One region of the Devosia sp. BK genome, then DNA from elsewhere that is predicted to be linked to it. Evidence: predicted binding sites of a transcription regulator. Region 1 holds the regulator's gene; each other region holds the start of a gene.
The links. Region 1 encodes PhoB, which activates phosphate uptake and scavenging genes when phosphate is short. Its sites were predicted from a motif close to TGTCATNNANCTGTCAT; they were not measured.

Region 1 (7,867 bases):
GGGGCGTTTCTCAATGGTCGGATCCGGCAGCGGTTTTCCAATGAGGTGATCGTCAGGCTCGCCTGTCTCGGTTTTGCAGCAAGCTGCCTTGGGTTGGGGTTCAGCCGCGACGCCTTGCTGAGCCATTTGGTCTTGCTGCCGGCAGGGGCATGCTGGGTGCTGTCGCTCTCGCTGTTCAATGTCTCGATACAGCTCTCTTCGCCGCGCTGGGTGGTTGGCCGGGCGTTGTCGCTCTATCAGACGGCGACGTTTGGTGGCATGGCGGGCGGAAGCTGGATCTGGGGTTTGACGGCTGACGCGACGGACCCGCAATGGGCCTTGGTCGTGGCCGGTGGCGTGCTGCTCGTCTGCTGCGGGGTGGGCTTCGTGCTGCCGCTGCCGCAGTTCAACGATCGCGATCTCAATCCGCTCGGGACCTTCAACGAGCCCTTGCTCAAGCTCGACCTTCGGCCGCGGAGTGGTCCGATCATGGTGATGATCGACTATGAAATCGCCCAGGAAGACATTTCGCGGTTTCTGGCGCTGATGAGCGATCGGCGCCGGATCAGGATCCGGGACGGGGCGCGGCAATGGTCGCTGCTGCGCGATCTCGAAAAGCCGAACATCTGGGTTGAGAGTTATCATGTGCCGACCTGGGTCGACTATGTCCGGCACAACCTGCGGCGCACCAAGGCGGATGCGGACAATACCGAGCAATTGCGGGCGCTGCATCGCGGCGAGGGACTGCCGCATGTGCACCGGATGATCGAGCGGCAGACCGTGCCGCTCGACGATACGACGCCGCTGCGCGATAGTCCTGAGATTGGTGCCTGATGGTCGCGATCTATATCGATGCCGATGCTTGCCCGGTCAAAGACGAAGCGCTGCGCGTCGCGGAGCGGCATGGGCTCATGATCACCTATGTCGCCAATTTCGGGCTGCGGCCATCGCGCGACCCGATGGTGCGCAATGTGATGGTGCCGCAAGGGGCCGACGCGGCTGATGACTGGATCGTCGAGGCGGTGGAAGCGGGGGACCTCGTCGTGACCTCCGACATTCCGCTGGCAAGCCGCGTGCTGGCCAAGGATGGGGTGGCGATCGGACCGACGGGGAAACTGTTTACGTCTGACTCGATCGGCATGGCAATGGCGATGCGCGAGCTTAATCAACATCTTAGGGAGACCGGCGAAAGCCGCGGGATTAATGCCAGTTTCACGGCAAAGGATCGCTCCAGTTTCCTCCAACAGTTCGATGCGGCCGTGCAGCGCGCCAAGCGCCGTTAGATATAAGTGAACGCTGCCTTGACTTTGACGCATTGAACGCGATATATCTGATCATACGTTTTCTGCCCGCGTGGCGACCTGACCTTCCCGGTATAGCCGGTTGATTGGCTTTCCTTTCGAACTGCAAACGTTGGTATCTCCCGGTGCATATCGCGCGGGAGAAATGCTCGCTTGCACAGCTTCGAGCCAATTCAGAGACTTCCCATGATCAATGGTACTGTAAAATTTTTCAATTCCACCAAGGGTTTTGGCTTCATTTCGCCCGATGACGGCGGCAAGGATGCCTTCCTTCATATCTCGGCTCTCGAGCGTGCTGGCGTGACCACCGTCGCCGACGGCCAGAAGTTAAGCTATGATCTGGAACGCGGCCGCGACGGTCGTGAGTCCGCGATCAATGTACAGCTTGCCTAAAGCAGATCTTGCCGGGGCAGCACTGCCCCGGCGTTCAGGAGCGTCTGATGTCTCATCTGTTTAAGGTCGGCGAGATGGTCGATCTGCGATCCGCTCCCCGCCACAGCAATCGGCCCAATGGGCCCTGCGAAGTCATTGCCTGCCTGCCACATGATAGTGGCCCAGTGCAATATCGGGTGAAATCGCGCGGTGAAAGCGTTGAGCGGGTGGTCGATGAAGTCGACCTGTCGCCGAGCAACGCCACCAAGGCGACCAGCACGCTGGCTCAAAGCGTCTTCAGCATTGCCGTGAACAAACGCTAGTTCGTTCCGGCTTGATCAGCGCATAGGCGGGTTTCGATCCTGCGGCGTTTTCGCTGCAGCGGCACCGCCACGCGCTGTCGTCGCGCTGAAATAATCGACAGCTATTGTTGTCCAATACAAATCATTCGGCGCCTTTGCGCGCCGGACGTCGGCGTTTTGCCGAAAGAAAGTTTAGAATGAATACGCAGATATTGAATATGCCGGGACAGTTGTTCCTCGGCACGAATGTTGAAAATGCATTTGCCCAGGGCGGGCGCCGGTTTTCGTCGGCGGCCAAGGCCGTACGCTTTGCCATGGAGCAGGCAGCGCCGGTGAGCCTGCGCGGTGCCATGCTCAAGGTTGAGGGCGAAACGCTTGGGCCGGACCAGATCCGCACCCTTCACAGCCAGATGGAAACCATCGGGCAAGAGTGCCGCGCGCGATAGCGCGGCCCGTCGACTTTAGGCCGCGTGGCTCTTGAGTGCCTCGGCCACCGCGAGCTCTGCCATTGTCAGGGCCGCAGCGCGGGTTCGCGCAGCGGCGATAAAACGGCCGTTGTGGCAGAACGTGGCGCCGGGAACACCGGATGCCTTTTCCAGATCCTCATTGACGAGGCCAGCCCAGGCGGCAGGCAGATCGGCACGAAGCTCGAAGCCTTCGCCGCGACGGATGCCTGTTAGGCACCAATCCTTATCGCGCGGATGGACGACGAAGAGCAGATGGTCGGCGCCGGCTTTTTCGATGGCCGGGCGGAACGGCATGCCCATGGGCAATTCCAGAACGCGGCCGGGCCCGGTGGCCTCAATGGCGGCAAGAACTACGCTTTCGGCGCGGAGCTTTGCGGCTGCGCGCTTGACGCCGGCTTCAACGAAGCTGCGCGCAACGGCAAGCGCCTGCATGAAGGCCTTTTCGTCAGCATCGGTATCGGTGTCGTCGAAATCGGGCTTCAGGGTTTCGAGCAGCGAAGAGAGCGACAGGCCGGCGAGGGGGCCCGACGGGCTCTGCGCGCCATTATCGACGAGATCGATCGGCAGAACGAAACTGCCGTCAAAGCTCTCGTGGATGCTGTCCACATGGTTTGCCGGGGTGCCGAGGGCGGCGATGTAGTCGCGCCCAAAGTGCTTCCAGACGAGACCGAAGGAGCTGTAGGGCTGGCCATCGTCGCGGAGGGGCGCCCCGCGCTGGTGATGATCGAAAATATTGGCCGCTGGATCATAGGCACCGCCGACATCGTAGATGATGCGATCGGGGGCTGGGGCGATCCAATCCGGAGCGCGGGTGCGCACGACGCTGGCCTCGGGAAAGAGGCGCGTGAGGATGACGCTCGAGAGCAGTTCATCGGCATGAAATCCGCCAGAATGGGTGACGAGGAACTGGACAGACATGCCGGTTTGCCTTGCTTTCGAACGGTAAGGAAGCGTTAGCCTCAGCTAGCCTGCTTCGGGTGTTTGGCGCAATGGTATCAAGCCCATAAGCCTTGCATTAACTGGTCTGACCTTAGGTTGAAAGAGAGGCGGAGGCGAATCCGCTTGGGCGGCGTTACAGGCCGCAAAGTGTTTCTGCCGGGGAGTTTTATGGTCAGCCTCAATTGGGTGACGACGTCGGGTTTTGCCATTCTGGCAATCCTTTGCGTCTGCGTTTTCCTCGGCATGCGACGCATGCCTTCTTTGGCATGGCTTGTCGCGACCGCTGTAATCGCGACGATCGAGACCGTTTTTCTGGCCAATGCACAATTTGAGACCGTAAGCTCCAATGCCGTCGCCGTGCTGACGCCACTGGCCTATATCTGCTTTGGCGAGGCCATTCGCGCGGCGCTTGGGCAGCGGAGCCGGAACTGGTGGCTCTATGGCGCTGTGGCTGTGTTCACTCTTGCAGCTGTATCGCTGAAGCTGGCCGATGTGCCGTTCAGCTATCGGACGCCGGTGTTTCAGATCGCTTGTGCGCTGGCGCTTTGGGACGGCATCTATCGGCTGGCCAAGTTGCCGACGCGCAGCTTTATCGATCACGGCCTGATCGGGGTGGTCGGCGGGCTGTTCGCCATCTTCATTTTCAGGGCGGTGACCTATCCGTTCATCTACGGGCCGGACGTCGCCTATGCGGTCATTCGTGCGGGCGATATCGAGCGGGCGACGCTCATGCTCTCGGCATTGCTGTCGGCTGTAGCTATTCTTTTGACGCTCGCGCGGATCATCAATGGCGTCATCGTGGCTTATCGGCGGCGCTCGGAGCTCGACAGCCTCACGGGGCTTTTGAACCACCAGGCGTTTCATCAATTGGCGAGCGTCGCCGGCAAGACCGGTGGCAGCGTGATTTTCTGCGATATCGATCATTTCAAATCGATCAATGACCGGTTCGGCCATTCGGCGGGCGACAAGGCGCTGTGCGCCTTTGCCGAGCTGTTGCGCTTGAGCGGTTATCAGACCGGGCGTCTGGGTGGCGAGGAATTTGCCGTGCTGGTGCCGGGCGGGTCGATCGCGGTGGCGATGATCGAGGCTGATCGGCTGCGCAAGAAATTCAGTGACCTGCGGCATGCCAATATGCCGGGCGATCTGCGGATTACGGCGAGCTTCGGCATTGCCGAATATGAAGCAGGCGCGGAGCCGCGGCAGGCGTTTTCGAAGGCGGACGCGGCGCTTTATGCGGCCAAGTCAAGCGGCCGCAATCGCGTGAGCGTGCATCAGGCCGAGTCAGTCAAGAGCGCTGCAGCCTAGGCTGGCTGGCCGAAGCGCTCGTCGAAGGCGTAGCCGGCGCCGCGGACAGTGCGGATCGGATCGCTTTCGCGGCCGCGATTGATGGCGCGGCGGAGGCGGCCGATATGGACGTCGACGGTGCGCTCATCGACATAGACGTCATTGCCCCAGACGCCATCGAGAAGCTGCTCGCGCGAATAGACGCGGCCGGGATGGCGCATGAGATATTCGAGGAGGCGGTATTCGGTCGGGCCCAAGTGCACGTCGCGGGTGGAGCGGCGGACGCGATGGGTGGTACGGTCGAGTTCGAGATCGCCGACCTTGAGCGCTGCCGTCACGAGGTTCGGATTGGCGCGACGGAGGAGGGCGTGGATGCGGGCGACCAGTTCGGGGACCGAGAAGGGCTTTACGACATAGTCGTCGGCGCCGGTCGAAAGGCCGCGAACGCGCTCTTCTTCTTCGCCGCGAGCGGTGAGCATAATGATGGGGATGCGCTGGGTTTCTTCGCGGGCGCGGAGACGCCGGCAGAGTTCGATGCCTGAAATCTCGGGCAGCATCCAATCGAGCAGGATCAGATCCGGCAGCTTGTCCTGAATGGCGAGCTGGGCTTCGTCGCCGGTTTCGGCGGTGACGACGCGAAAGCCTTCGGCTTCGAGATTATAGCGCAAGAGGATGGCGATATCGCCCTCGTCTTCGACAACGAGAATGGTCGCGGGCATAGGCGTGCTCCATCGATCGGCCTCAACGTCTGGCCGAAAGTCATGGTTCTTGTGGTTTACCCCCACCCGGCCTCCCCCTGAAAGAGGGGGAGGGGAAGGAAGGGTTTACGCTTTGATCTGCGTGCGGTGCAGTTCCTGGACGTCGGCCGTGAGTTGCTTGCCGGTTTGCAGGTAGTAGGCGCGTTCGGCGATGTTGGTCGCGTGGTCGCCGATGCGCTCGAGGTTTTTGGCGCAGAAGAGGAGATGCGTGCAGGTGGTGATGTTGCGCGGATCTTCCAGCATGTAGGTCAAGAGTTCGCGGAAGAGCGAGGTGTGCATGGCGTCGACTTCGTCGTCGCGGTTGCAGACTTCGACGGCGGCTGCCGCATCGCGATTGGCATAGGCGTCGAGGGAGTCCTTGAGCTGACGGAGGACAAGGGCGGTCATGTTCTTGACGCCATTGTAGAAGGTCGGCTGCAGGTTGATGCCTTCGAGTTTCAGCGAACGGCGAGCCAGTTGCTTGGCCATGTCGCCGACGCGTTCGAGATCGTTGGCGACGTGAACGGCGGTGATGACCGATCTCAGGTCGCTCGCCATCGGCTGGCGGCGGGCGATCAGGGAGACGGCCATTTCGTCGATCTTGCGCTGCATGTCGTCGATGCGCTGGTCGGCGATGATGGTGAGGTCGGCCAGCTCGCGATCGAGCTTGAGAAGGGCCTTGGTGCCGTTCTCGATGGCGACTTCGACCTGGCCGCCCATTTCGGCAATGGTCTGGGCCAGGGTGTTGAGCTCGTCGGTGAAGGACGAGACGATGTGGTCGGACGTGCTGTTATTGGTGGGCATGATGTTGGCTCCTCGTTCCGCGATCAGCCGATGCGGCCCATGATGTAGTCCTGGGTCTGCTTGTTCACCGGATTGGTGAAGATGTCTTCGGTCTGACCCTGTTCGATCAGATTGCCCAGATGGAAGAAGGCGGTGCGCTGGCTGACGCGGGCGGCCTGCTGCATCGAGTGGGTCACGATGACGATGGTGTAGTTTTCGCGCAGTTCGTCGATCAGCTCTTCGATGACGGCGGTGGCGATCGGGTCGAGGGCCGAGCAGGGCTCGTCCATCAGGATCACTTCGGGGCCAACGGCGATGGCGCGCGCGATGCAAAGACGCTGTTGCTGGCCGCCGGAGAGGCCGGTGCCGGGCTCGGCCAGACGATCCTTCACTTCTTCGAAGAGGCCGGCCTTGCGGAGCGATGACACGACGATTTCGTCGAGATCGGTCTTGTTACGGGCGAGGCCATGGATGCGCGGGCCATAGGCGACGTTGTCGTAGATCGACTTGGGGAAGGGATTGGGCTTCTGGAAGACCATGCCGATGCGGGCGCGCAGTTCGACCACGTCCAGATCCTGGGCATAGATGTCCTCGCCATCGAGCTTGATAGTGCCGCCGACCTTGGCGCCTTCGATGGTGTCGTTCATGCGATTGATGCAGCGCAGGAAGGTCGACTTGCCGCAGCCCGATGGCCCGATGAAGGCGGTGACGGCGCGGTCAGGAATGTCGATCGAAATGCCGTGCAGGGCTTGCTTGGCGCCATAGTGGACGGTGACGTCGCGGGCGGTCAGGCGGATAGGGCGGTCAAGCACGTCAGTCGGGTTCATAGCGGAGTCCAGGTTCTGGGAGGTCTTCTTTACCTTGCCGGCAAGCATATCCATTTGGATCACACTCCTTAAGCGCGCTTTTCAAGGCGGGAGCGGAGATAGATCGCCACGCCGTTGAGCAGGATCATTACCCCAAGCAGCACCATGATGGCGGCTGCGGTGCGGGGCTCGAAGAAATTGCGGTTTTCATTGCCCTGCCAGAGATAGATCTGGACGGGAAGGGCGGCGGCCTGATCGAGCGGGGTTGCGGGGACCGACGCAACGAAGGCCTTCATGCCGATGAGCAGCAGTGGGGCGGTTTCACCGAGGGCATGGGCGACGCCGAGAATGGTAGCCGTCAGGATCGAGGGGAAGGTCACCGGCAGGACGTGGTGGAACACCATCTGCGTTTTCGAGGCACCCATGCCGAGCGCTGCCTGGCGGAGGGCCGGGGAAACGCCCATCAGCGCGCCACGGGTGGCGATGATGATGGTGGGAAGGGTCATCAGCGTCAGCACCAGGCCGCCAACGAGCGGGGCGGAGATCGGCAGGTGGAACCAGTTGATGAACACCGCGGCGCCGAGGAGGCCGAAGACGATCGAGGGGACGGCCGCGAGGTTGTTGATGTTGACCTCGATGAGATCGGTGAGGCGCGATTTTGGCGCGAACTCTTCGAGATAGATGGCCGCGGCAACGCCGATCGGAACGGCGAGGACGACAACGATCAGCATCATCCAGAGCGTGCCGACAAAGGCGCCGAGGAGACCAGCGGACGCAGGCGCCGAGCGGCTATCGACATTGGTGAAGATCGACCAAGCAAAACCATTGGTGATGGTGCCGTTTTCTTCGAAGATGTCGATCAGGCCACGGGTTGGCGCCGAAAGCTGCTGTTGGGTA
Region 2 (7,867 bases), 360 kb from region 1:
CGCTATCGCGCTCGACCACCTGGCTCGCCTATCGCCAATTTCCAGATTTCGCCGCCCGCCTCACCGAACTCAATTCGATCACCCGCGCCTTCGAAAGCTACGGTTTCCCGGACTATGTCCGCGCCACCACCCGCATCTCCGCCCGCCACGCCGACGTCGAAGAAACCCGGCTTCTGGGCCTCGCCCCCGGCGCCATCGTCTTGGTTTCCGAGGCAGTCAACGCCGACCCCGACGGCAATCCGCTGTCTTACGCGCTCAGTCGGTTTCCGGCGGAACGGATGGAATTGGTCGTGTGAAACTGGGGCTATAGCCCCCAACGCTCCCGACGATCTCGGCGTCATTCCCGCGGAAGCGGGAACCCCTTCTACACAAACAGAGATTCCCGCTTTCGCGGGAATGACACGGTGGAGCCAAAAGCACCGCCCTGAGGAATCTAAGCCCTAACCCCCACCCGCAACAAATCCCTCAGCAGCCCCACAAACTGCTCCCCAGCCACATCCAGCGCGCCCGAATTATCAATCCGCACCGTGCTCGCTGGCAGTCTCACCGCGACGCTCCGGTCCATCCGCCGCCGGATCTCCCCGGCATCTTCGCGCCCGCGCCCGGCCAGCCGCTTCGCAACCACTTCCGGCTCCGCCCAGACCTCGACCACCAGCGCCGTCGGATAGCGCCGCAACAGGTCCGGGATCACCGCCCGCGAGAGGTTGGCAACAACCACCTGCCCCTCGCCAAGATTCCGATCGAGCGACACCGGCAGCCCGTAATGCAGCCCATGCGCCTCCCAGCTCAGCGCAAATTCACCGCGGCTTTCCGCTGCCAGGAACTCAGCCTCGGAGAGGCTGTCATGATCCTCGCTGCCGCCATCGGCCGGCCGTGTCACCACGCGCCTTACGGTGCTGATCTCGTCGCCCAGCCGCTCGCGCGCAAAGTTCATCACGCTGTCCTTGCCAGCGCCACTCGAGCCCACGACGGCGACAATAGTTCCGGTCATATAACCCGCCGTCCCTGCCGCCACACGGTCATGACGATCGGAATGCCCTCTTCGACGCGCACATGGACGAGGTCCGCGCGCTTACCCACGGCAATCTCGCCGCGATCATCGAGCCCCGCCGCGTCCGCCGGGCGCTTGGTCACGAAGCCGATCGCTTCCGGCAAACTTATCCCCGGCACCTCTTCGGCAAGGCAAAATGCCGATTGCAGCATCGAGAAGGGAATATAGTCGGACGATAAAATATCGAGGAGCCCCGCCGCCGCCAGATCGCGTGCCGAAACATTGCCCGAATGCGATCCGCCGCGCACCACATTAGGCCCGCCCATCAGGATGGCCATGCCCGCATCGCGCGAAGCCTGCGCGGCTTCAAACGTCGTCGGAAACTCGGCAATGCGAATGCCCAGCGCCACGGCCTCGTCCACATGCGCCTTGGTCGCATCGTCGTGGCTTGCCAGCGCAATGCCCCGCTCCGCGCTCAGCGCCGCGAGCGCCTTGCGATGCTTGTCCGAATAAGTCCCTGATTCATATGAGCGTCGCGCGATGAACTCGGCGAGCTCATTGTCCGTCATCTTCAGCTTGCCCTGATAATAGACCTTATAGGCATCCGGGCTCGCAAACTGCCGCTGCCCCGGCGCATGGTCCATCAGCGAGGCTAGCCGCACCAACGGATGGTCCATGATCTGCTCGAAACTTTCGAGGCAATCCGGCGCCGAAACCTCGCAGCGGAGGTGGATCAGGTGATCCGCCCGCAGCCGCCCGGCATTGACGCCCGCCGTCACCGCATCAGCCAAAATCCGCAGCTCCACCGCGCCCATATCGGCATGCTCGTCGATCCCGACACGAATGGCATCGAACACAGTGGTGATGCCGGAAGCCGCGATCTGCGCATCATGCGCCTGCACCGCCGCCACCGGATGCCACCGCACTTTCGGCCGCGGCGCATAATGCGTCTCCAGGTGGTCGGTGTGCAGTTCCACCAGCCCCGGAATGAGATAATCGCCGTTCAGATCCGTGCCGCGCCGGCTCGCCGAACCGATATCGGTGATGACCCCGCCCGCGATTTCGACCGCGCCTTCGTGGATGCCATCGGCAAGAACGATACGAGCATTACTCAATACTGTGGCGTCTAGGGCGTGCATGGCGGGCCAATCGAAAAGGGAAAAGTGGCGCTGCGATAGAGCAAAACTGTGACACCGAAACGACAAGCGGAAAACCGCTGAAATCTCGGCATTGCAACGTTTTTATCGCGCGCTCGCCATAGTTTTTCGCTATCGCTACCCGTCAATTGAATCACAGCGTCCCATTGAAAAAGTCTGCCCATGCCCCGTATTGCCAAGCTCGACCGCCTGCTCGCCGTGCTCCGCGAGCGCATCTTCCAGCGCTCCGGCATCTTCGTGCCGCTCAAGCACCGGCAGGCGGAAAATGGCGAACGCAACCTCGCTGCATTGGAGGACCGCAGCGGCTGGACCGACGTCGACCAGAACCTCGTCTGGGGCGAGCCCGATGGCTATTACTGGTTCGGCGGCTCCGTCACCCTGCCTCAGGAAATGGCGGGCAAACCCGTCTTCGGTCGCGTCGAAGCCCAGTTCGGCTCAGTCATGGGCCGCAGCGATCCGCAGCTTCTCGTCCGCCTCAATGGCAAGATCGCCAGCGGCGGCGACGGCAATCACCGTGAATTCCGCATCACCTCCAAAGCCACCGGCGGCGAAACCATCGACATCCTCATCGAGGCCGGCACGATCGAAAACCGTCGCCAACTCGGCTTTGCCGTCGAACTGGTCACGCTCGATCGCCTCGCCGAAATCGTCTACTACGACCTAAAGGTCCCGCTCGACGTCGCCCGGCTCCTCAAGCCCGACGATGCCCGCCGCGCCCGCCTCCTCCGCCATATCGATGACGCCATCGACCTCATCGACCTGCGCCCCGGCAATCCCGAACGTTTCACCGCGAGCCTGGAAGCCGCACGCACCCGCGCCGACGCCCTCTACGCCGAGGCCGACGCCGATGCCATGCCCGAGATCGTCGCCACCGGCCACACCCATATCGACGTCGCCTGGCTCTGGCGCGTGCGCGAAACCCGCCAGAAAATGGCGCGTTCCATGGCCAATGCCCTCTCGCTGATGGACGAATATGACGACTACCGCTTCATGTATAATCAGGGCGTGCTGCTCGATTATCTCGAAGAGGACTATCCCGAGCTGTTCACCCGCATCGAAAGTCAGGTCGAAGCCGGCCGCTTCGAGATCGAAGGTGCGCTCTGGCTCGAACCCGACGTCGTCATCGCCTCGGGCGAAAGCCTCGTCCGCCACATCATCAAGGGCGTTAGATATCATCAGGAAAAATTCGGCGTGACGCCGAAAATCGTCTGGCTCCCGGACACTTTTGGCTATACTGCCGCCCTGCCCCAGCTCATGGCCCTTTCCGGCCTTGAAGTTTTCATCACCCACAAGATGAGCTGGAACGACACCAACCGCATGCCGCACGAAATCTTCTTCTGGCAGGGTTTGGACGGCACCAAGGTTCCGGCCTATTTCCTCACGACCCAGCGTTACGAATACGATGGGATCAACACCACCTACTGCCCCGATCTCGTGCCCAGCCACGTCATGGGCACTTGGAAGCGCTTTAGCCAGCAGGGCCTCCACGACGAACTGTTCCTCGTCTATGGCCACGGCGATGGCGGCGGCGGCCCCACCCGCGGCATGCTCGAAAATGTCCGCCGCATGGAGCGCGGCATTCCCGGCTGCCCCAAGATCAAACACGAGCCCATGGCGCCCTATTTCAAGCGCCTCGTCGAGCGCATGAACCGCGAGCCCGAAGCTTTCCCCAGCTGGGTCGGCGAGCTCTATCTTGAATATCACCGCGGCACGCTAACCTCTGTCGCCAAGAACAAGCGCAACAATCGCCTCGCCGAACAGACGCTCCACGATCTCGAGGTTCTCGCCGTCCTCGCGAGCCGGCATGGCATCGCCTACCCCAAGGACACGCTGGAGCGGCTCTGGAAGACGGTCCTCCTCAACCAGTTCCACGACATCCTTCCCGGAACCTCGATCGGCTTCGTCTACGAAGACAGCGACCGCGACTACGCCGCCTTCTTCGCCGAAGCCGCAGCCCTTCGCGACCAACTCGCCGCGCCCCTCGCGACAGCCGGCACCTACACGGTCCTCAATTCCACGAGCCTTACGCGCACTGATCTGCTGACGCTGCCCGCCGGCACATCGGCCATCGCCGTCTCCGGTGAGACCATTACGGCCCAAACCATCACCCGCGCCGACGGCTCAACCGAAACCGTAGCTCCCTCCGCCGGTTTCGCGCCCCTCTCCGCCACTGCCCTGACCTTTACAGAGACAACGGCTTCCGCTCCCGAAACCACGCTCTCCGTCTCCCCGACCCATCTCGAGAACACCGCCCTCCGCGCCACCTTCAACACCCGCGGCCAGCTCACCTCCCTCTTCGACAAAATCCGCAATCGCGAAGCCATCCAGCCCGGCAAGCTCGGAAACACCTTTGTCGCCCATCGCGATATCCCGATCGATTTCGACGCCTGGGACATCGATGATTATGTCGAAGACCAGTCCTGGCCGGTCGACACCCTGGTCTCGGCCGAAGTCGTCGAAACCGGCCCCTGGCGCGCCGCAATCCGCTTCGAGTGGACCTATGAGAATTCCCGCATCGTCCAGGTGATCTCGCTCGCCGCCGACGCCGCCCAGCTCGAATTCGACACCATGATCGATTGGCACGAGCATCAGACGCTCCTCAAGACCGGCTTCCCGCTTGCCATCCGCACCGATGCCAGCCGCGCCGAAACCCAGTTCGGCCACCTCACCCGCCCCACCCATGCCAATACGTCGTGGGATAAAGCACGCTTCGAAACCTCGATGCACCGCTGGGTCGATCTCAGCGAGGCCGGCTTCGGCGTCGCCGCGCTCAACGATTGCAAATATGGCTATGACGCCAAGGGCTCGACACTGCGCCTGACCCTGGTCAAATCCCCGGTCTTCCCCTGGCCCGAAGCCGACCAAGGCGAGCATCGCCTTCGCTACGCGCTCCTCGTCCACGCCGGCGATCTGCAAGTGGTCCACAACGCCGCGACCACCTTCAACCAGCCCCTGCGCCTCCTCGCCGGCTCATCCTCCGCCGCACCCACCCTCAGCGCCCTTGCAACTCTCTCTAGCGACCAGATCGCCATCGAAACCGTCAAGCAAAGCGAAGACGGCCAGCGCATGATCCTCCGCCTCTGGGAAACCCAAAACAAGGCCGGCACGGTCACCCTGACTCTCCCCAGCGCCACAAGGATCAGCGAAACCGATCTCTACGAAGCGGACACGTCTACTCTCTCGGAGAGCGCCAAAACCATCGACCTGACCTTCAAACCCTTTGAAATCAAAACCATCGCTTTGGGCTGAGCCCGCCCGACGTGAGCCCCCGCTTCATCCCTCCCCCTCCCAGGGGGAGGCTAGGTGGGGGTCCCCCAAACAACGAGCCCCGCCATGATCCCACCCCTCCCCAGCACCCTCCCCCCGCTCCTCGGCGTCGAGAACGGCATCTGGCTCAAGGGCGATTGGCACATGCACTGCCGGCACTCCACCGACAGCTCCAACAACCCCCAATCCCGCATCATCACCTTCGCGGAAAAGCTCGGCTTCGATTATCTCGCCATCACCGACCATGACGTCCACGTCCAGGGCGCCGTCGCCCAGAACACTTGGGCCGACCCCGAATACCTGTCCGAAAGCGTGCTCCTCTTTTACGGCGCCGAACTCACCGCCCCCCGCGGCCACGTCAACATTCTCTCGGCCGAGCCCTACGATCACCAAGCCATCTTCGACGCCCGCAATGCGCGGGATTGGGACCTTCTCAAACTCAAGCAAGACCTCGGCATTCACTGGTCGGCCAATCATCCGCACCACAAGAATCACTATGGGTTCTCCTTCGATCTCGCCGACAGCGTCGAAATCTGGAACACCAGCATTTGGCCCAAGAATATCCCGAGCGTCCGCATCTGGGACGATCAACTCCTCTCCGGTCGCATGCTCGGCGCCCGCGGCGGCAGCGATTCCCACCATGGCGCGCCCGACGATCCGGCCCTCATCGTCCCGCTGACCATCGAGCGCTCAGGCAATTACGTCGGCACCCCGACGACCTGGATTTTCGCCGCCGACCGCACCAAGCCAGCGATCCTCGCAGCCCTCAAACAAGGCCGCGCCTCCGTCAGCTCCAACCCATACAACCCCCGCGTCGAACTCCTCGCCGACACGACGGGAACCGGCCAGTTCGACATGATGATGGGCGACAACGTCATCCCGACAGGCGCCCCCGTCACCTTCGAAGTCCGCCTCTCGGGCGGCGGTATCCCCGGCGCCAATTACCAAGTCCACGTCATCAAGAACCGCAGCGAATTCGCGACCCTTCTCACCGACACCACCACCCGCACTGCCCGCTTCACCGACACCCCATCGCCCACCGACCGCAGCTATTATCGTGTTGAAATCGAAGGCCCCCAGGCGCCCTATCCCGAAGTCCCCAATTCCATGGCGCAAAGCCAGAACATGGTCGCCCTGTCGAATCCCATCTACTTCAATTACGATCCGGAGTTCTGACGCCGTCTTGCCCACCGGCTGTCACCCCGGCGAAGGCCGGGGCCCATCCTGAGATCTCAAGATGGATCCCCGCTTCCGCGGGGATGACAGCAAGTGGTTGGGTTGGCCCCTCCGATCACCGGCGAGCCCAAAAACATGGTAAGAGACCCAAGCCGAAAAGTCGGCGTCAAGGACATCGCCGAGGCCGCCGACGTCGCCGTCTCGACCGTCTCCCATGTTCTCAATGGCACTGCCCCCATCTCCGCCGAAGTCCGCGAGCGCGTCCTCAACGCCGCCAATGCCCTCGGCTATCTCGCTCGCCGCCGCGAAAAGGCAGCCATCGCCGTCCTCCGCAGCGTCCTCCTCGCCGTGCCCACCGACACGCTCCCGCACAACGAACACAACCTCTATTCCTGGACCCTTCTCAGCGCCCTCACGCGCGAATGCGAGCGCCGCGCCATTCGTGTCATCCCGATGGAAATTGGCCCCGAAATGGCCGATGGCGCAAAGATCGTCGAAAAGGCCCAGAGCCAGGAGGTCGATGGCGTCCTCATCCTCAACGACGATCGCCCCGAGCTCCTCCACGACATCGCCGCTGCCCGCATTCCCGCTGTCCTGATGAATGGCGAAGACCACGAAATGCAGATCGATAGCGTCACCCCCGGCAATCGCTTCGCCGCCCGTTACGCGACCAATTGGCTCATCGGCCAAGGCCATAGCCAGATCATGCACCTCACCTGGGAAGGCCGCTCCACCATCCGCCGCCGCCGCGACGGCTTTATCGATGCCTTCCGCGCCAATAATATCGCAATCGACGGGGCCCAGGTCCATTTTGCCGATGGCTATCTGCCCGAATACGGCGCCGCGGCCATCGAGCGCTGGCTCAAAGACCATGATGGGCTCGGCGGCATCACCGCGATTTTCTGCGCCGCCGACAATCTTGCCCTCGGCGCCATGACGGCGCTGCATCGCGCCGGCATCCGTATGCCCCAGGATGTCTCCATCGTCGGTTTCGACGGCGTCGCCCTCGGCGAATTTACCTCACCCTCACTGACCACCGTCAGCGTCCCCCTCGAACATATGGGCGCCGAAGCCCTGCATCTCCTCGAGCGACGCATCGTCAATGCGCTCCTCAATCCGCCGGCCCACCGCCTCGAACTCGGCTGTCGCCTCACTATCCGCGGCAGCGTCCGCCGCGTCGGCTAAGCTTCTACGACCCTTGATAAACAGCGGAACAGCCCGCAGCTCCTCGCATTGGCCTTCTTAGACTGGAGGCCTACAATTTCCGACCGCATCA
Region 3 (7,867 bases), on a different contig from region 1:
ATGCGCGGCACCTTTGCCAATATCCGCATCAAGAACATGATGCTCGATGGCGTCGAAGGCGGCTACACCAAGGGTCCGGATGGCTCGCAGATGGCCATCTATGACGCCGCCATGGCCTATCAGGCGAAGAACACCCCGCTTGTGATCTTTGCCGGCAAGGAATACGGCACCGGCTCCTCGCGTGACTGGGCCGCCAAGGGCACCAACCTGCTCGGCGTCAAGGCCGTCATCGCGCAGAGCTTTGAACGTATCCACCGCTCGAACCTCGTCGGCATGGGCGTCATCCCGCTGCAGTTCAAGGAAGGCGAAAGCTGGCAGACCCTTGGCCTTGATGGCACCGAAACCGTCGATATCGCCGGTGTCGAAACCATCGAGCCGCGCGCCACGGTCACCGTCAAGATCACCCGTGCCGATGGCTCGGTGCTCAATGTCGAAACCCGTTGCCGCATCGATACCGCCAACGAACTCGATTATTTCAAGAATGGCGGCATCCTGCATTATGTGCTGCGCAGCCTCGTCGCCGGGTAAAGCACGGGTACGACACGGTTTCAAATGGCGGCCCGCAAGGCCGCCATTTACTTTTGAGCCAAGAATCTCTGCCGTCTCACCCGGTTTTGACTAGGCAGGCTTGATCGCCTCAGCCTACAACCTTGCCCATGATCGCTCGTCCCCTCTCCGGCCTTCTCCTGGCCCTCGTCGCCCATGTCGTTTTTTCCAGCTCCGCCATGGCGGAAACGCTGCATATTACGCCCAAGGCGGTGGTCGAGCTTTTTACCAGCCAAGGCTGTTCCTCCTGTCCGCCAGCCGATGCCATGCTGACGGCGCTGGCCGATCGCGACGATGTCGTCGCGCTCGCCTACCATGTCGACTATTGGGACTATGTCGGCTGGAAGGACACGTTTGCGCAGGAAGCGTTTTCCGATCGCCAGCGGGCCTATGCCAAAAGCTGGGGCTCCTCGCGCATCTATACCCCGCAAATGGTCGTCAATGGCGCCAAGGCCGTCGTGGGTTCGCGTCGGCATGATGTGCAACAGGCTGTCGAGCGCGCCTCGCTGCCGCTGGCCGTTGATCTGACCCTGAGCGGCGATATGCTCAAGGTCGCCGTGCCGCCCAAGGCCGATCTCTCCGATGCCGTCGTCTGGCTCGTGACCTTCAAGAACCGCGCCGACGTCAAGATCGAAACCGGCGACAATGCCGGCAAGTCCATGGTCTATACCCAGGTCGTCACCGGCCGTCAGGTTTTGGGCATGTGGGAAAGCGAAAGCGGCGCGGAGCTGAAAATCCCGCTCGGCGAAGTTTTGGGTGACGCCAATACCGGCATTGCCATCGTCGTGCAGCAGGAGCGTGGCGGTATGCCGGGCTCCATCCTCGCTGCCGCCGCTTACGAGCCCTGATCCCAGAAGACACCGGCACAAAAAGAAACGCCTGCTCCGGGGGCATGGAGCAGGCGTGACTGACAGGTCAGTTAAGGAGGCTGGCAACCGAACGTCTTAGTTTGGGGGCTCGGTCGGTCCGATTGCCAGCCGCTGGAGGCAATGGTTGAAACATGCCGGGCCAATGGGGCGCCACAAAGGACGAATCATGGCTGAAATTGGGTTTTTGAAGCCCCTTGCCATGGCCTGAGATTGTGACAACATGACTACAGCCTGTCTCCTGAAAGTGGGTACCGGTTTCAGGGGGCAGACAGGCGCTAAAGAGAAAGCGAATGCGCACTGAGCGACTTCTTGAGGTCGCGGCGCGCATGAGCGATGACATAACCCCCGGAGGTCCCGTGCAGGGTCGTCAGCCAAATGAAGCCGGCTTGTCGCTGGTGCATGTCGGTGAGCCCGCCAACCAGCCCGCTCGTCCCGTTCAACCCATCGTTGCCTTTGACCGCCGCGAACTGATGCAGATCCTGGCCGTCTATGGCCGCAAGGTCGGGGCAGGGGAGTGGCGCGACTACGCCATGGACTTTTTGAAAGATCGCGCGCTTTTCTCCATCTACGCCCGCGTCTCCGAACGCCCGCTTTATGTGGTCGAGAAAAATCCAAAACTCCGCGCCAAGCAGGGCCAATATCTGATCACCAACCAGCAGGGCCGGATCCTCAAGCGTGGCCATGACCTGAGCCAGGTCTTGCGCGTGCTCGATCCCGATCTCGCCGTGGTTGGATGAACATAAACATCCGCCGCGCCATACTGGCTGACGTGCCGGCGATGAGCCGCGTCCTTATCGACTCGATCACCGAACTCTGCGTTACCGATCACCGGGACGACGAAAAGGCGCTCGCCGCCTGGACGGCCAACAAGTCCGAAGCGGGTGTTGCGAAAACCGTGGCCAACCCGGACCTACGCGTCTTCGTCGCTGAACTTGACGGCGAGATTGCCGCCGTCGGCGCCGTGGATACCAGCGGCAAGATCGGTCTCAACTACGTCGCCCCCACTGCGCGCTTCCGCGGCGTCAGCAAGGCACTGCTGCATCGGTTGGAGCAGGAACTTCTGGCCCTCGGTTTTGAGGAAGGCCATCTCGAAGCTACAGAAACCGCACGGCGCTTCTATCGCAGCGCCGGCTGGCTCGAGAATGGTCCGCAAGCCACGAGCCGCACCGTCAACGGCTACCCGATGCGGAAGCTTTTAACTGCGTCTGGCTAGCCCCTTAAGCAGCGCCTGAAACAAGCACTCTTTAATCCCGGCTCCACCGTCATTGCCCGGCTTGTCCGGGCAATCCATCCCGCCTCCCCTTGGACCACCCGGACGAGCCGGGTAGGCGACGGCGGACGCTAATTCATCCGTCGGGTAGGACCAGCCCCAATCCAGACAAATCAGCCGCTGTCATCCCGTCTTCAGACGGGGTGATAATCGCGTCAGAGCGCCTTCTGCAAATGCACGATATCGTGCCAGCGGTCGAATTTGAGACCGACGGATTTGTAGTAGCCCACGCGCTCAAAGCCGAACTTTTCGTGGATAGCGATCGAATTGGCCGTGTCAGCCGTGATCACCGCTAACATCTGCTTGAAACCATGCGCTTTCGATTGCGCCAGCAGTTCGGTCAGCATGGCCTTGCCCAGGCCCTTGCCGGTTTCCGCAGGGTCGAGATAGAGCGAATCTTCGCAGGTAAACCGATAGGCGGCGCGAGGGCGATAAAAGCTCGCATAGGCATAGCCGAGCACTTTTTCCGCGCCCTCGGCGATGATCACCGGATGCCCGAGCTTCAAAAGCCCCGCATATTTTTCGGCGATCGCCTCCTCGCCCGGCGCTTCGGTATCGAAGGTGATGGCGGTGTGGTCGACATAGTGCCGGTAAATACGGGTAATGGCGGGAACGTCGGACCAGGCGAAGGGGCGAAGAGTGAAATCGGACATGAGCGTGCACAAAGAAAAGGACCGCAGCCTTTGTAAGCTGCGGTCCGAATTTTCGTCCAACCATTTTCCTTGATTGTTCGATCAAGGAACCTGCTGATTACTCGCGATTGCCGAAGAGGCGGAGGAGCATCATGAAGAGGTTGATGAAGTCGAGGTAAAGCGACAGGGCACCCATGATGGCATTCTTGGCCATCGCCTCGGCGCCGTAGGCGGACGAGTAGCTTTCCTTGATCTTCTGCGTGTCATAGGCGGTCAGGCCCGTGAAGATCAGCACGCCAACAACCGAGATGATGAATTCCATCATCGAGGACTGCATGAAGATATTGACGATCGAGGCGATGATGATACCGATCAGGCCCATCATCAGGAAGTTGCCCATGCCGGTGAGGTCACGCTTGGTGGTGTAGCCATAAAGGCTCATCGCGCCGAAGGTAGCGGCAGTGATGAAGAACACCTTGGCGATCGACGCATCGGTATAAACGAGGAAGATCGACGACAGCGAGAGGCCCATGACGGCCGCGAAGGCCCAGAACACGCCCTGTGCCGCGGTAACGCTCAGCTTGTTGATACCAAAGCTCAGCACCAGCACGAAGGCGAGAGGCGCAAGCATCACGACCCACTGCAGCGGGCTGGCATAGAGCAGCGCACCCCACTGGGTGACGAGCTGCCCATTGGCGAGTTCGCCAACGGCGGCGTTGGGATCGGTGGTGATGGCGGCAGCAGCCGCAAAGTAGGCAGCAACGCCGGTGACGACGAGGCCGAGGCCCATGTAATTGTAAACGCGCAGCATGTAGCTGCGTAGGCCCTCGTCGATGGCCGCGGCCGAGCCGGCCCGCGCACCGAGGGTCTGACGGTCATATTCAGCCATTCTCATTCCCTTTCACTTGGAAAATCGCGGTCTCCAAACCGCCGGGGGCAATTGGCACTTGCCACTTGATTGCAAATATGGCGTCGGCCCTTTTGATTTACAAGGCAAAATGCCCGCCTGCGACATCGGGACTGGTTCGATGACCTGATTGTGCTAGGCTCAAGTCGCTTGCCGGACCCTGCATGTAGTTTTTCGGCGAGCCTATCATTGATGTAGTTGCCCGCCAGGGAGACTTGCCATGCCCCGGCTTTTTACCGGCCTCGAGATCCCGCCCGATATCGGCTTTGCGCTCTCGCTCAAGCGTGGTGGCCTCACCGGCGCCCGCTGGATCGATCCCGATAATTATCACATCACGCTGCGCTTTATCGGCGATGTCGATAATCAGACCGCCAATGATGCGGCCGACAATCTCGATTACCTGAGCGAAAGCCTGCGCTTTCCCATTCGCCTCACGCATTTGGGCACGTTTGGCGGCGATAAGCCCCGCGCGCTCTATGTCGGCGTCGAGCCGAGCGAAGCTTTGAGCCGGCTCCAATCGGCCCAGGAGCGCATGCTCCAGCGCGCTGGGCTACCAGCCGAAGGGCGCAAATTCGTGCCTCATGTGACGCTCGCTCGCTTGCGCGGCACGAGTGCCGAAGAGGTCGCGCGCTATATTGCCGAGGCGGGACGGTTCGAGCCGCTGACATTTGCAGTACCGCGCTTCGTTCTCTTTTCGAGCCGGGATTCGGTCGGCGGCGGGCCCTATGTGGTTGAGCAAACCTATCCCCTCGCAGCATAAATCCGCTCTCCTCACGCAAGCGTTAGCCCTCTTTTAACCCTCTCGGTTCAAAGCGGGGGCGCATGCCCCATCCATGCCAAATTGCCGCCGCGATTACCGAGCATTTGAGGCAAAAGCCGCACACAAGCGCCCCGCTTGACGGCTTGGTAACCATGTTTGCGGCATGCTGGGCGGACGCATCCCCCGCAAACTGGCAGCGAAAAGAGGAAGAATTGGCAATGAAGACAAAGACCGGTGGCCTCGCATTTGGGCTCGCGGTAGGTGCATTCGTGACATTTGCAGCCGCCGCCCAGGCGCAGCAGGCCACGGAGCTGGGTACGTTCAATTCATGGACCGCCTGGCAGGCAACCGATGCAAGCGGCCAGATCTGCTATGTTTCGGCGACCCCGAGCAAATCGGAACCTGCGGGCGCCAATCGCGACCCGATCCACTTCATGATCATTCACCGCAAGGGCCTCGGCACGAAGAACGAAGTGCAGACCTTGATCGGCTACCCATTCAATCCGACCAGCGCCAATGCCAGCGTCGCGGTCGATTCCAAATCCTATCCGATGGTCACCGAAGGTTCGGCCGCCTGGCTCGCTTCGACCGGCGACGAGGCAGGTTTTGTGTCCGCCTTCAAAGCTGGCAGCACCATGACGGTGCGCGGCACGAGCCAGCGTGGAACCAATACGGTCGATACCTATTCGCTCTCCGGTGCGACCGCTGCCGTCAATGCCATCGACGCGGCCTGCAAATAATTGGGGCTTTGCCCCAGTCCATCGTTAGACCATAAAGGGGCGCCGGGCTTTTCTGTCCGCTGCCCCAAAATACTGCGAGCTTGTCGAGCATGACCCTCAAGACACGATCCGCCCTTGCAATCGCCCTGGCGCTGGCCGCAGCGGCGCCCGCCATGGCCCAGTCGGCCCGGGTGCTCGGCGATTTCCGGGATTGGTCGAGCTATGCGGCCGATGATGGGTCGGGCACGCTCTGCTTTGCCATGAGCAAGCCCAAGAGCACCGAGCCTGCCGCCGGTGGCGAGGCCTATCTCTACATCACCAATCGTCCCGGCGAAGATGTCGTCAGCGAATTCAACGTCGTTGCCGGCTACACATTCCAGACCGGTTCCGTTGCAACGGTCAGTGTCGGCGGCCAGAGCTTTCCGCTCTTTACCCAGGGTGATGCGGCTTGGCTCGACGATGCCGGCCAGTCTGCCGCGCTCGCTGCCGCCATTCGCGCCGGTTCGAGCATGACCGTCGAAGGCACCAATGCCGCCGGCGCCCGCGTCGTGCAGAATTATTCGCTCTCTGGCGCCACTGCCGCGCAGCAGGCTATCGGCGCCGAGTGCTGATCTAGCCTTTGTGGCAAACCTGCATGGCTTGCACATCCGCCTCCCGCGGGCGTGACTTTGTGTTTTGCGTTCCCATATGCTATTGGCCGCGGACTTTCCCGCACTCCCGACCGTTTTGAGCCGCCATGAGCATTGCGCTGAACCTTGACCATTCGACTGCCATCCGCCCCCAGGCGGCGGCGCGGCCGTCGCTGATCGGCCTCTCCAAGGCGCAGCTCGCCGAGACGCTGATCACCCATGACGTGGTCGGCGAGCGCGAAGGCCGCATGCGCGCCAGCCAGCTCTGGAACTGGCTCTATGTCAACGGCGTCACCGATTTCGACCGCATGACCAATGTGGCAAAGCCCGTCCGCCAGAAGCTTGCCGAGACTTTCATTCTAGATCGCCCTGAGATCGTCTCGGAACAGGTCTCGGTAGACGGCACACGAAAGTGGTTGTTCCGCTTCCGCGATCCGCAGAACCCGAACTTCCCGGCCGTCGAAGTCGAAACCGTCTATATCCCCGAATCCGATCGCGGGACGCTCTGCGTTTCCTCGCAGGTCGGCTGCACGCTGACCTGCTCCTTCTGCCACACGGGCACCCAAAAGCTCGTCCGTAACCTCACCGCGGGCGAAGTCCTGGGCCAGATCCTCATGGCCCGTGAGCGCCTCGGCGATTTCCCCGGCGGTTCGCGCCCCGATGATGGCGGCCTTGTACCTGGCGGAGAAAGCCGCGCCATCACCAATATCGTCATGATGGGCATGGGCGAGCCGCTTTATAATTTCGACAACGTCAAGCAGGCCTTGCTCATCGCATCGGCCGGCGACGGCATGTCGATCTCCAAGCGCCGCATCACGCTCTCGACCTCGGGCGTCGTGCCCTATATCGAGCGCACCGGCAGCGAAATCGACGTCATGCTCGCGATCTCGCTCCACGCCGTGCGCGACGATCTCCGCGACGTCCTGGTGCCGATCAACAAGAAGTGGCCGCTCAAGGACCTTCTCGAGGCCTGCCGCAATTATCCCGGCCTTTCCAATGCCCGCCGCATCACCTTTGAATATGTGATGCTCGATGGCATCAACGATAGCGATGCCGAAGCCAAGGAACTGGTGCGCCTCCTTGCCGGCATTCCTGCCAAGATCAACCTGATCCCCTTCAATCCCTGGCCGGGCTCGAATTATGGCACTTCACCCTCGAGCCGCATCGAGCGCTTTGCCGATATCGTCAATCGCGCCGGCTATGCCTCGCCGGTCCGCACTCCGCGCGGCCGCGATATCTTTGCGGCTTGCGGCCAATTGAAGAGCGAGAGCGAACGGCTTTCCAAGAAAGACCGGGACGCCCTCGCCGGCGTCTGATGAAACCTTCGGCCCGGCGGGTCGAGGCGGCCATTGCCGCGGTCGAAGCGCTGGCTGCCGCGCGGCGGCCTTCCATTTGCCCGCTCTGCGATCGGCCCATTCCGGCTGAAGCCAAGTCGAGCCGGCATCACCTGACGCCGCGCCTCAAGGGTGGCACGCATATGGGCACGGTGCGTCTCCACCAGATCTGCCACAGCGCCATCCATGCCCGGTTTTCCG
Region 4 (7,867 bases), on a different contig from region 1:
CGTCGACTTGCCCGCGCCGTTGATGCCCATGATCGCCCAGCGTTCGCGACGGCGGACGTGGAAATCGAGCCCGTCATAAATCGAGCGCGAGCCATAGCTTTTCGACACGCCCTTCAGAAGCGCCACGTCTTCGCCCGAGCGCGGTGCCGGGCGGAATTCGAAATCGACAGTCTGCCGGCGCTTGGGCGGCTCGACACGGTCGATCTTGTCGAGCTTTTTCACCCGGCTCTGCACCTGCGCCGCATGACTGGCGCGCGCCTTGAAGCGCGCGATGAAATCGAGTTCCTTGGCGAGCATCGCCTGCTGCCGCTCGAACTGGGCCTGCTGGTTCTTTTCGGCCAGCGCCCGCTGCTGCTGATAGAATTCGTAATTGCCCGAATAGGTCGTCAGCGCGCCGGCGTCGATCTCGACGATTTTCGTGCAGATCCGGTTCATGAATTCGCGGTCGTGCGAGGTCATGAAGAGAGCGCCCTGATAATTCTGCAAAAACTCTTCGAGCCAGATCAGGCTTTCGAGATCGAGGTGGTTCGAGGGTTCGTCGAGCAGTAGCGCATCGGGGCGCATGAGAAGGATCTTGGCAAGCGCCACGCGCATCTTCCAGCCACCCGACAGCGCGCCGACATCGCCATCCATCATTTCCTGCGAAAAGCCGAGGCCATCGAGCACTTCGCGCGCGCGGCCATCGAGCGAATAGCCGTCGAGCTCTTCGAACTGGTGCTGGATTTCCCCATAGCGCTCGATGATGGCGTCCATCTCGTCGGCCTTATCGGGATCACCCATATCGGCTTCGAGCGCGCGCATTTCCCTGACAATTTCACTGACCGGGCCGGCGCCGTCCATGACGGCCGCAACCGCGCTGACCCCGCTCATTTCGCCAACATCCTGGCTGAAATAGCCGATGGTCGTGCCGCGCTCGACCGAAACCTGGCCCTCATCGGGCTGCTCTTCTCCGGTGATCATGCGGAAAAGCGTCGTTTTGCCCGCGCCATTGGGCCCGACAAGACCGATCTTTTCGCCCTTGAGCAGCGTTGCCGATGCCTCGATAAAGACGATCTGCTTGCCGTTCTGCTTGCCGATGCTTTCGAGGCGGATCATGGGGAGCCCTTGAAATTTAGTAGTCCTCATCCTGAGGTGCTTGCCGGAGGCAAGCCTCGAAGGACGAGGGTGTGGTTCAAGGAGCGCGTGCCGCGTCCTCGTGGTTCGAGGCTACGCTGCGCTCCGCACCTCACCATGAGGACGACTATGCGTTACGATTTAGGGCGGTCTCTAAAGAACGGGGGCGTTATGCGCAAGGCGGCGTTTTGCAACGCGGCCTTGCAGCGCTTTCCCGCCTAAGCCGCGTCGCTGATCAGCCCCTCGGCCATGCCGTATTCGTGGAGCTTGCGGTAAAGCGTCGAGCGGCCGATCCCCAGCGCCCTTGCGACCCGCGACATGCGGCCGCCGTGATAGTCGATGGCAAAGGCGATAGCCTCGCGCTCGATATCGCCAAGCGCACGCAGATCCCCTGCCGAACTGAGGAAGCGATCCTGCATCGGCTCGATTTCGGGCTCAGGTCGCGGCCGAGCCGGAGCGGTATCGATATGAATGGGCGCCGCCAAGACCGGGGCGCGCTCGGTCGCGCGATAAGCCTCGTCGCGGCCGGCAGCTTGCGCGAGAATCTGCGGAAAATCCTCGGGCTCAAGAAAGGCCGAGTCAGCAAGGACGATGGCGCGATAGATGGCGTTTTCAAGCTGGCGGACATTGCCCGGCCAATCGTAGGAGGCGAGCAGATCGAGCGCCTTGGGCGTCACGCCAACGACGCGCTTGCCGGCTTCCGCCGAAAGGCGAGCGACGAAATGCGTCGTAAGATTTTGCAGGTCTTCCATACGCTCGCGCAACGGCGGCACATAGATCGGGAAAACATTGAGCCGGTAAAACAGGTCCTCGCGGAATTCGCCCGATTTGGCGAGGTTGAGGAGACGCCGATTGGTGGCCGATATCACCCGCACATTGACACGCTCTGACCGCGCCGCGCCGACCGGTTCGATCTCGCCCTCCTGCAAGGCGCGGAGCAGTTTGACCTGCGTTTCGAGCGGCAATTCGCCCACTTCATCGAGGAACAGCGTCCCGCCATGGGCTTCGGCAAATTTGCCCGTCTGGTCGGCAATGGCGCCGGTAAAGGCCCCCTTCTTGTGCCCGAAGAGCATGGATTCAACGAGATTGGGCGGGATGGCGCCGCAATTGACGGTGACGAACGGTTTTCCCGCCCGGTCGGACATGCCCTGAATGATGCGCGCGACCATTTCCTTGCCGACGCCGGTTTCGCCCTCGATGAGCACAGGGATCGGGCTTTTCGCCGCCTTGCCCGAAAGCGTCAACACGCGGGCCATGGCTGGTGCCGTCGCGATCATGTCCGATTGGGTCAGCGTGCCACTGCGCTTGGCCGTGTCGGAGCGGATAGCCGCTTCGAGCGTATCGAGCTTCATCGCATTGCGCAGCGAGATGATAAGGCGCTCGGGCGAAACGGGTTTGACGAAATAGTCGGCGGCGCCCTGGCGCATGGCCGAGATGACAGTTTCGAGCGAGGCATTGGCCGTCTGGATGATCACCGGCGTGGTGAGTCCCTCGGCCCGCATCACCGACATAACCCCCATGCCGTCGAGATCGGGCATGACGAGATCGAGGATCATCGCGCCGATCTTGCGATCGTCGCGCAGAATAGCGAGGGCTTGCTCGCCCCCCGTCGCCGTCAATGGCTTGAAGCCGGCTCGATTGGCAATTTCGGCAGTAAGCCGGAGTTGGACCGGATCGTCATCGACCACAAGAACGCGCGTCATGCCTATCCCAAAGCTGATTGCGGGCAAAAGGCACGAATCGGGTGTGCCGTTTTGGGAAGACAATGAAGAAACGGCCTTAAGAGGGTGTTAATCCTAAATATTTCGGCTTCGCTTTGGCGGGCGCCAAACATCGCGAAGGTGTTGCCATGCCCAAATAAAAAGGGCCGCGGAAAATCCGTGACCCTCAGAATTCAGTGATAGATGGTCGTCCGACCGATTAATGCTGCGCTTCGGAATAACGCGACAGTTCGTCTTTTACTTCGAGCTTTTTTCGCTTCAGCGTGGAAACCATCAGGTCGTCATATTGGCGATTCTGCATCTCTGCCTGAATCTGCCGGTCCAGTTCCTGGTGGCGCCGCTCCAGCGCTGCGATGTGGCCTTCAGTAGTCATAGACAACTCCTTAGACATCGTGGACGAGGACCATGGTCACAAATCTTTCATGGTTTGTCGAGCACAGATGGGCAGCTCATCGAAATCAGATGCAAAACAAGGTGTGATGCGTTAACCAAAGGTGAGTGGGAGCAGGGTTTTCCGGTCATGCTGCAGCTCAGCAAGGAACAAGAGGCCCAACTCGGGCTGGAACTGGCGACAAAGCGGCAGGAGCATGCGGATCTCGACGCGGCGATCCACACGCTGACGCAGTCGCAATTTTCCGACAAAATGCTCGTGCAGCGGCTCAAGAAGCGCAAACTGGCGCTGAAAGACCGTATTACCCAGCTCGAAAACATTTTACTGCCCGATATCATCGCCTGAAAAGTCGCAGAGCGCCCCTCCCCGGCTTGAGCGGTCCCCGATTTTGAGTTAGATGCGTTTTTTGCGGAGCGGCAGGGGAGACACCGCCATGCTCAAGCCACCTGTGGCCATCGTCATGGGCAGTCAATCGGACTGGCCGACCATGCGTCTTGCCGCCGAAACGCTCGAATCCCTTGAAATCGAATATGAGGCGCGGATCGTCTCGGCGCATCGGACGCCCGAGCGGCTGGTGGATTTTGCCACCAATGCCCGCGCCGAAGGCATCAAGATCATCATCGCCGGGGCTGGCGGCGCCGCGCATCTGCCGGGCATGATCGCCGCGATGACGCCGCTGCCCGTCTTCGGTGTGCCGGTGCGCTCCAAGGCACTCAGCGGGCTCGATAGCCTTTATTCCATCGTGCAGATGCCTGGCGGCATTCCCGTCGGCACGCTCGCCATCGGCGAGCCGGGCGCGATCAATGCCGCTCTCTTGGCTGCGGCCGTTCTGGCCCTCAATGATGACGAATTGGCCGACCGGCTCGACGCGCATCGCGAACGGCAGGCCAAGGCCGTGCCGCATTTCCCCTCCGATCTCGAGTAGAACTCTTGGCAGACACTTTTGCGGCACTGCGCCCCGGCGCCACCATCGGCATTTTGGGCGGCGGTCAGCTGGGCCGGATGCTGGCCCTCGCGGCGGCAAAGCTTGGGCTCAAGAGCCACATTTATTGCCCCGATCCGCAAAGCCCCGCCTTTGATGTGACGCCCTTGAAGACCGTGGCGGCATATGACGATGCAGCAGCGCTGAGGGCCTTCGCGACAGCAGTCGATGTCATCACCTATGAATTCGAGAATGTGCCGGCAGAAACAGCCGAAATTCTCGCGAGTTTGAAGCCGCTGCGGCCAGGCGCCAATGCTTTGGCGATCTCGCAGGATCGGCTGGCCGAGAAGAGCTTTCTGGCCTCGAAGAATATTCCGGTCGCGCCCTATCGCGCGGTTCATTCGCGCGATGAGCTCAATGACGCGATCTCTGCGATTGGCCTTCCCGCAGTTCTGAAGACCACGCGGCTTGGCTATGACGGCAAGGGGCAGCGCGTGCTGCGGGCGCCGGAAGACGCGGCATCAGCCTTTGCCGATTTGAAGCCCCATCCGCTGGTGCTCGAAGGTTTTGTGGATTTCGAAAAGGAAATCTCTGTCGTTGTGGCGCGCGGCGCGGATGGCACCGTGCGGGCCTTCGATCCGGCCGAAAATGTCCATCGCGACCATATCCTCTTCACCTCGACGGTTCCCGCCGAGATTGCGCCGGGCATTGCCAAACATGCGGCCATGCTCGCCAAGGTCATCGTCGTTGCCCTCGATTATGTCGGCGTGCTTGGCGTCGAGTTTTTCGTCATCGGCGGCGAGCGCCCGAGCCTCGTCGTCAACGAGATCGCACCCCGCGTCCATAATTCCGGCCACTGGACTGAAGCAGTGTGCCTCACCGACCAGTTCGAACAGCACATCCGCGCCGTTGCCGGCTGGCCGCTCGGCGATCCGCAGCGCTATGCCGATGTGGTCATGCAGAACCTGATCGGCGACGAGGTCGATATTGTCCCCGGCGGCATCGATGGCGACACCCAACCCCACCTCTACGGCAAAGCCGAGGCGCGTCCGGGTCGAAAGATGGGGCACATAAATCGGATCGTACGGGCGAACTAGTCTTTGCTCCAGCGAACGCTGGAGCTTTCCTCACCGAAGGCAAAACGCGTCGCTCCCATCCCTGTCCTCGAAGACCTCCCACCCACTGCACTTCCCTCGGGCTTGACCCGAGGGCCAGTTCGGAAGCCACAGTCATTCAGGCGTAGGCGAGAGACCCTCGGGTCAAGCCCGAGGGAAGCCCGGTGGGAACTAGACGCCTCGCAGGCAGACTATCCCTCAGGAACAGTAAAAACTACCGGGCCAACCATTCCCGCATAGCGGTGGCCACCGCCTGTGGCGCTTCGAGCGTCGGGATATGGCCGGCATTGGCAAAGATGGCGAGCTTGGCCTCTGGGATCATCGCCGCCATTTCCTCCGACAGTTCAGGCGGGATCAGCTTGTCCTCGGCCCCGACGCCGACCAAGGTCGGCACGGCAATTTGCCCGAGGAACGGCCGGGAATCGATGCGGGTCATGATCGCGTTTTGCTGGCGCAGATAGACTTCGGATTCGACCCGCAGCGTCATGGCGTGGACGGCTTCGGCGATGGGACTATCGAGATGGATCGGCGCCAATAGGTTCGGCAGACCCATGCGGGAGACAAGCGCCGATTTGCCTTGGCGGACGAGTTCCATTTCGGTCCGGCGTGCAGTCTTGCGCTCTTCGCTATCGGGCCGCGCATTGGTATCGAGCAGTGCCAGATGGGTCACGCGTTCGGGCGCCTGGCGGATGATCTCGAGAACCACATAGCCGCCCATCGAAAGCCCCGCGAGGGCAAAGCGCGGCGGCGCCGCGGCAAGGATCCGCGCAGCCATTCCAGCAACGCTATCGTCGCGCGAAACGTCGGCCACCACCGGCGCCACGCGCTCGTCGAGACGCTCGATCACGGCATGCCAGAGATAGGCATCGCAGCGAAGGCCGGGAACGAGGACGAGCGGCTGGAACATGGTGGTCTCCTTAAGTCAGGCAAGACGTAGAATGCCGGCTTGCTGCGAGCAAGACAGTGATGGCGCTCGCGTTGGTTGAGCGTAGGAGTCTTGAGCCAGTTTTGGGCGGTATTCGGCGGCTTTTACAGTGGACAGAGCCGCAATCTTACTCTATAGACCCCGCCACGGTGACCGGCGCTGCTGGTCGGCGACGTGGCTCTGCGGCTCCGGCGCTTCCATCCTAGCACATTGCCAAGTTTTGAAGGGGCAGTTGACCTTTGCAAGTAGTCGTTCGCGATAATAACGTTGACCAGGCGCTGCGCGCCCTGAAGAAGAAGCTGCAGCGCGAAGGCGTCTTCCGCGAAATGAAGCTGCGCAACTATTACGAGAAGCCTTCTGAAAAGAAGGCTCGCCAGAAGGCCGAGGCCGTCCGTCGCGCCCGCAAGCTGGCTCGCAAGCGTGCACAGCGTGAAGGCTTGATTGCAGCGCCACCGGCGCGCAACTAGGTTTTTGCGAACAATTTGAATTTGAAAGCGCCGCCCTTCGGGGTGGCGTTTTTGTTTTGGCGCCAGAATTTCGCACAGGCAGCGGGCGAGCCGACTTGTCCCCTGCCCTAACAAACCCCTTCACAAAAACATAAAACCTTCAGCGTTAACCTTATTCCTTACCCCGTCGTTAAGACCTTCGGACGATTTTGGGCCTTGATGTTAAGGCTCATTTTCGACGAGGCCCGAATGAAACGCTCAGCCATTGTGATGTCAGCCCTTCTGACGCTTACCGCGTCTGCGAGCGCAGCCGACCTGGGCTGGAACGGCGGCGGCGCCCCCGCTACGTCCACCATGTTTTCCTCCACGTCCGTTGCGGACTGGAACGGCTTTTATGCCGGCGTAAACGGCGGCTACCTCTGGGGCAATACTACCACCAGCCCCGCGATCAATAATACCAACAATAACAGCTCCGGCTGGACCGCCGGCGGCCAGCTCGGCTTCAACATGGATATGGGCGGCTTCGTCGTCGGCGCTGAAGCCGATCTGCAGTGGGCCAACCTTGCCTATAGCGAGCCACTCGGCAACGGCAGCACGTTCGAGAGCAAGCTCGACATGTTTGGCACCGCCCGCGCTCGCGCCGGTGGCACCTTCGGTCAGGTCATGCCCTTCGTGACCCTCGGCGCCGCCTTCGGTCGCGGCACGTCCCAGGTCCTCAATGGCGGCGTCACCACCTCGCAGAACGCCACCCATTTCGGCTGGACCGCCGGCGTCGGTATCGAAGCCAAGGCCACCGACAATCTCTCGGTCAAGGCCGAGTACCTCTATGTCGATCTCGGCAACCAGACCTACAATGGTCTCCCCGGCGGCAGCCGCGAAATCGGCCAGCGCTTCAGCGTCATCCGCGCCGGTGTCAATTACGCGTTCTAATCGCGCTTAACCGCGCGTCGATGTTAACGGAATGCTAACAGAAAAAGGCCCGCAGGCAGCACTGCGGGCCTTCTCTGTTTTAGTCCCGTGGAGTGCGCTTCTCGATTGCCGAACATTCGACCTCCACAAAACATCTCAGCCGATGTGAGCCTGATCGCACATTGCGATTGGAGCAAAACCCCATCCAAACGCTGGATGAGCCTCGCTTGCCGGACAGAGAGCGGCTGGCAAATTACCGCACCCGAACCCGTCGGCAGCACCGAAACGTTCTTCGAAAGACTGGCAAAACGAAAGCGCGAAAACG

Region 2: a site for PhoB is predicted at 2,179-2,195, ahead of DevBK_RS01045 (alpha-D-ribose 1-methylphosphonate 5-triphosphate diphosphatase). Genes of this name have one in related genera too.
Region 3: a site for PhoB is predicted at 1,628-1,644, ahead of DevBK_RS13345 (DUF2794 domain-containing protein). Genes of this name have one in related genera too.
Region 4: a site for PhoB is predicted at 3,242-3,258, ahead of DevBK_RS15840 (YdcH family protein). Genes of this name have one in related genera too.

Annotation. Positions count from the first base shown of each region.
Region 1 is NZ_JAIMBX010000001.1:590,063-597,929, forward strand. It holds gene DevBK_RS02850 (MFS transporter) at 1-813, shown strand, start outside; gene DevBK_RS02855 (YaiI/YqxD family protein) at 813-1,262, shown strand; gene DevBK_RS02860 (cold-shock protein) at 1,467-1,673, shown strand; gene DevBK_RS02865 (hypothetical protein) at 1,721-1,975, shown strand; gene DevBK_RS02870 (hypothetical protein) at 2,152-2,400, shown strand; gene DevBK_RS02875 (MYG1 family protein) at 2,416-3,339, opposite strand; gene DevBK_RS02880 (GGDEF domain-containing protein) at 3,529-4,665, shown strand; gene phoB (phosphate regulon transcriptional regulator PhoB) at 4,662-5,363, opposite strand; gene phoU (phosphate signaling complex protein PhoU) at 5,469-6,185, opposite strand; gene pstB (phosphate ABC transporter ATP-binding protein PstB) at 6,209-6,991, opposite strand; gene pstA (phosphate ABC transporter permease PstA) at 7,060-7,867, opposite strand, start outside.
Region 2 is NZ_JAIMBX010000001.1:226,593-234,459, reverse strand. It holds gene phnF (phosphonate metabolism transcriptional regulator PhnF) at 1-296, shown strand, start outside; gene phnN (phosphonate metabolism protein/1,5-bisphosphokinase (PRPP-forming) PhnN) at 434-991, opposite strand; gene DevBK_RS01045 (alpha-D-ribose 1-methylphosphonate 5-triphosphate diphosphatase) at 988-2,130, opposite strand; gene DevBK_RS01040 (alpha-mannosidase) at 2,311-5,397, shown strand; gene DevBK_RS01035 (CehA/McbA family metallohydrolase) at 5,482-6,591, shown strand; gene DevBK_RS01030 (LacI family DNA-binding transcriptional regulator) at 6,727-7,776, shown strand.
Region 3 is NZ_JAIMBX010000002.1:287,467-295,333, reverse strand. It holds gene acnA (aconitate hydratase AcnA) at 1-528, shown strand, start outside; gene DevBK_RS13350 (DUF1223 domain-containing protein) at 657-1,394, shown strand; gene DevBK_RS13345 (DUF2794 domain-containing protein) at 1,742-2,152, shown strand; gene DevBK_RS13340 (GNAT family N-acetyltransferase) at 2,149-2,628, shown strand; gene DevBK_RS13335 (N-acetyltransferase family protein) at 2,841-3,338, opposite strand; gene DevBK_RS13330 (Bax inhibitor-1/YccA family protein) at 3,436-4,206, opposite strand; gene thpR (RNA 2',3'-cyclic phosphodiesterase) at 4,445-4,984, shown strand; gene DevBK_RS13320 (invasion associated locus B family protein) at 5,203-5,724, shown strand; gene DevBK_RS13315 (invasion associated locus B family protein) at 5,814-6,314, shown strand; gene rlmN (23S rRNA (adenine(2503)-C(2))-methyltransferase RlmN) at 6,440-7,648, shown strand; gene DevBK_RS13305 (HNH endonuclease) at 7,648-7,867, shown strand, end outside.
Region 4 is NZ_JAIMBX010000003.1:48,408-56,274, reverse strand. It holds gene DevBK_RS15850 (ABC-F family ATP-binding cassette domain-containing protein) at 1-1,095, opposite strand, end outside; gene DevBK_RS15845 (sigma-54-dependent transcriptional regulator) at 1,332-2,816, opposite strand; gene DevBK_RS15840 (YdcH family protein) at 3,034-3,207, opposite strand; gene DevBK_RS15835 (YdcH family protein) at 3,355-3,570, shown strand; gene purE (5-(carboxyamino)imidazole ribonucleotide mutase) at 3,659-4,150, shown strand; gene DevBK_RS15825 (5-(carboxyamino)imidazole ribonucleotide synthase) at 4,156-5,244, shown strand; gene DevBK_RS15820 (alpha/beta fold hydrolase) at 5,477-6,169, opposite strand; gene rpsU (30S ribosomal protein S21) at 6,427-6,654, shown strand; gene DevBK_RS15810 (outer membrane protein) at 6,883-7,563, shown strand; gene DevBK_RS15805 (DUF429 domain-containing protein) at 7,759-7,867, shown strand, end outside.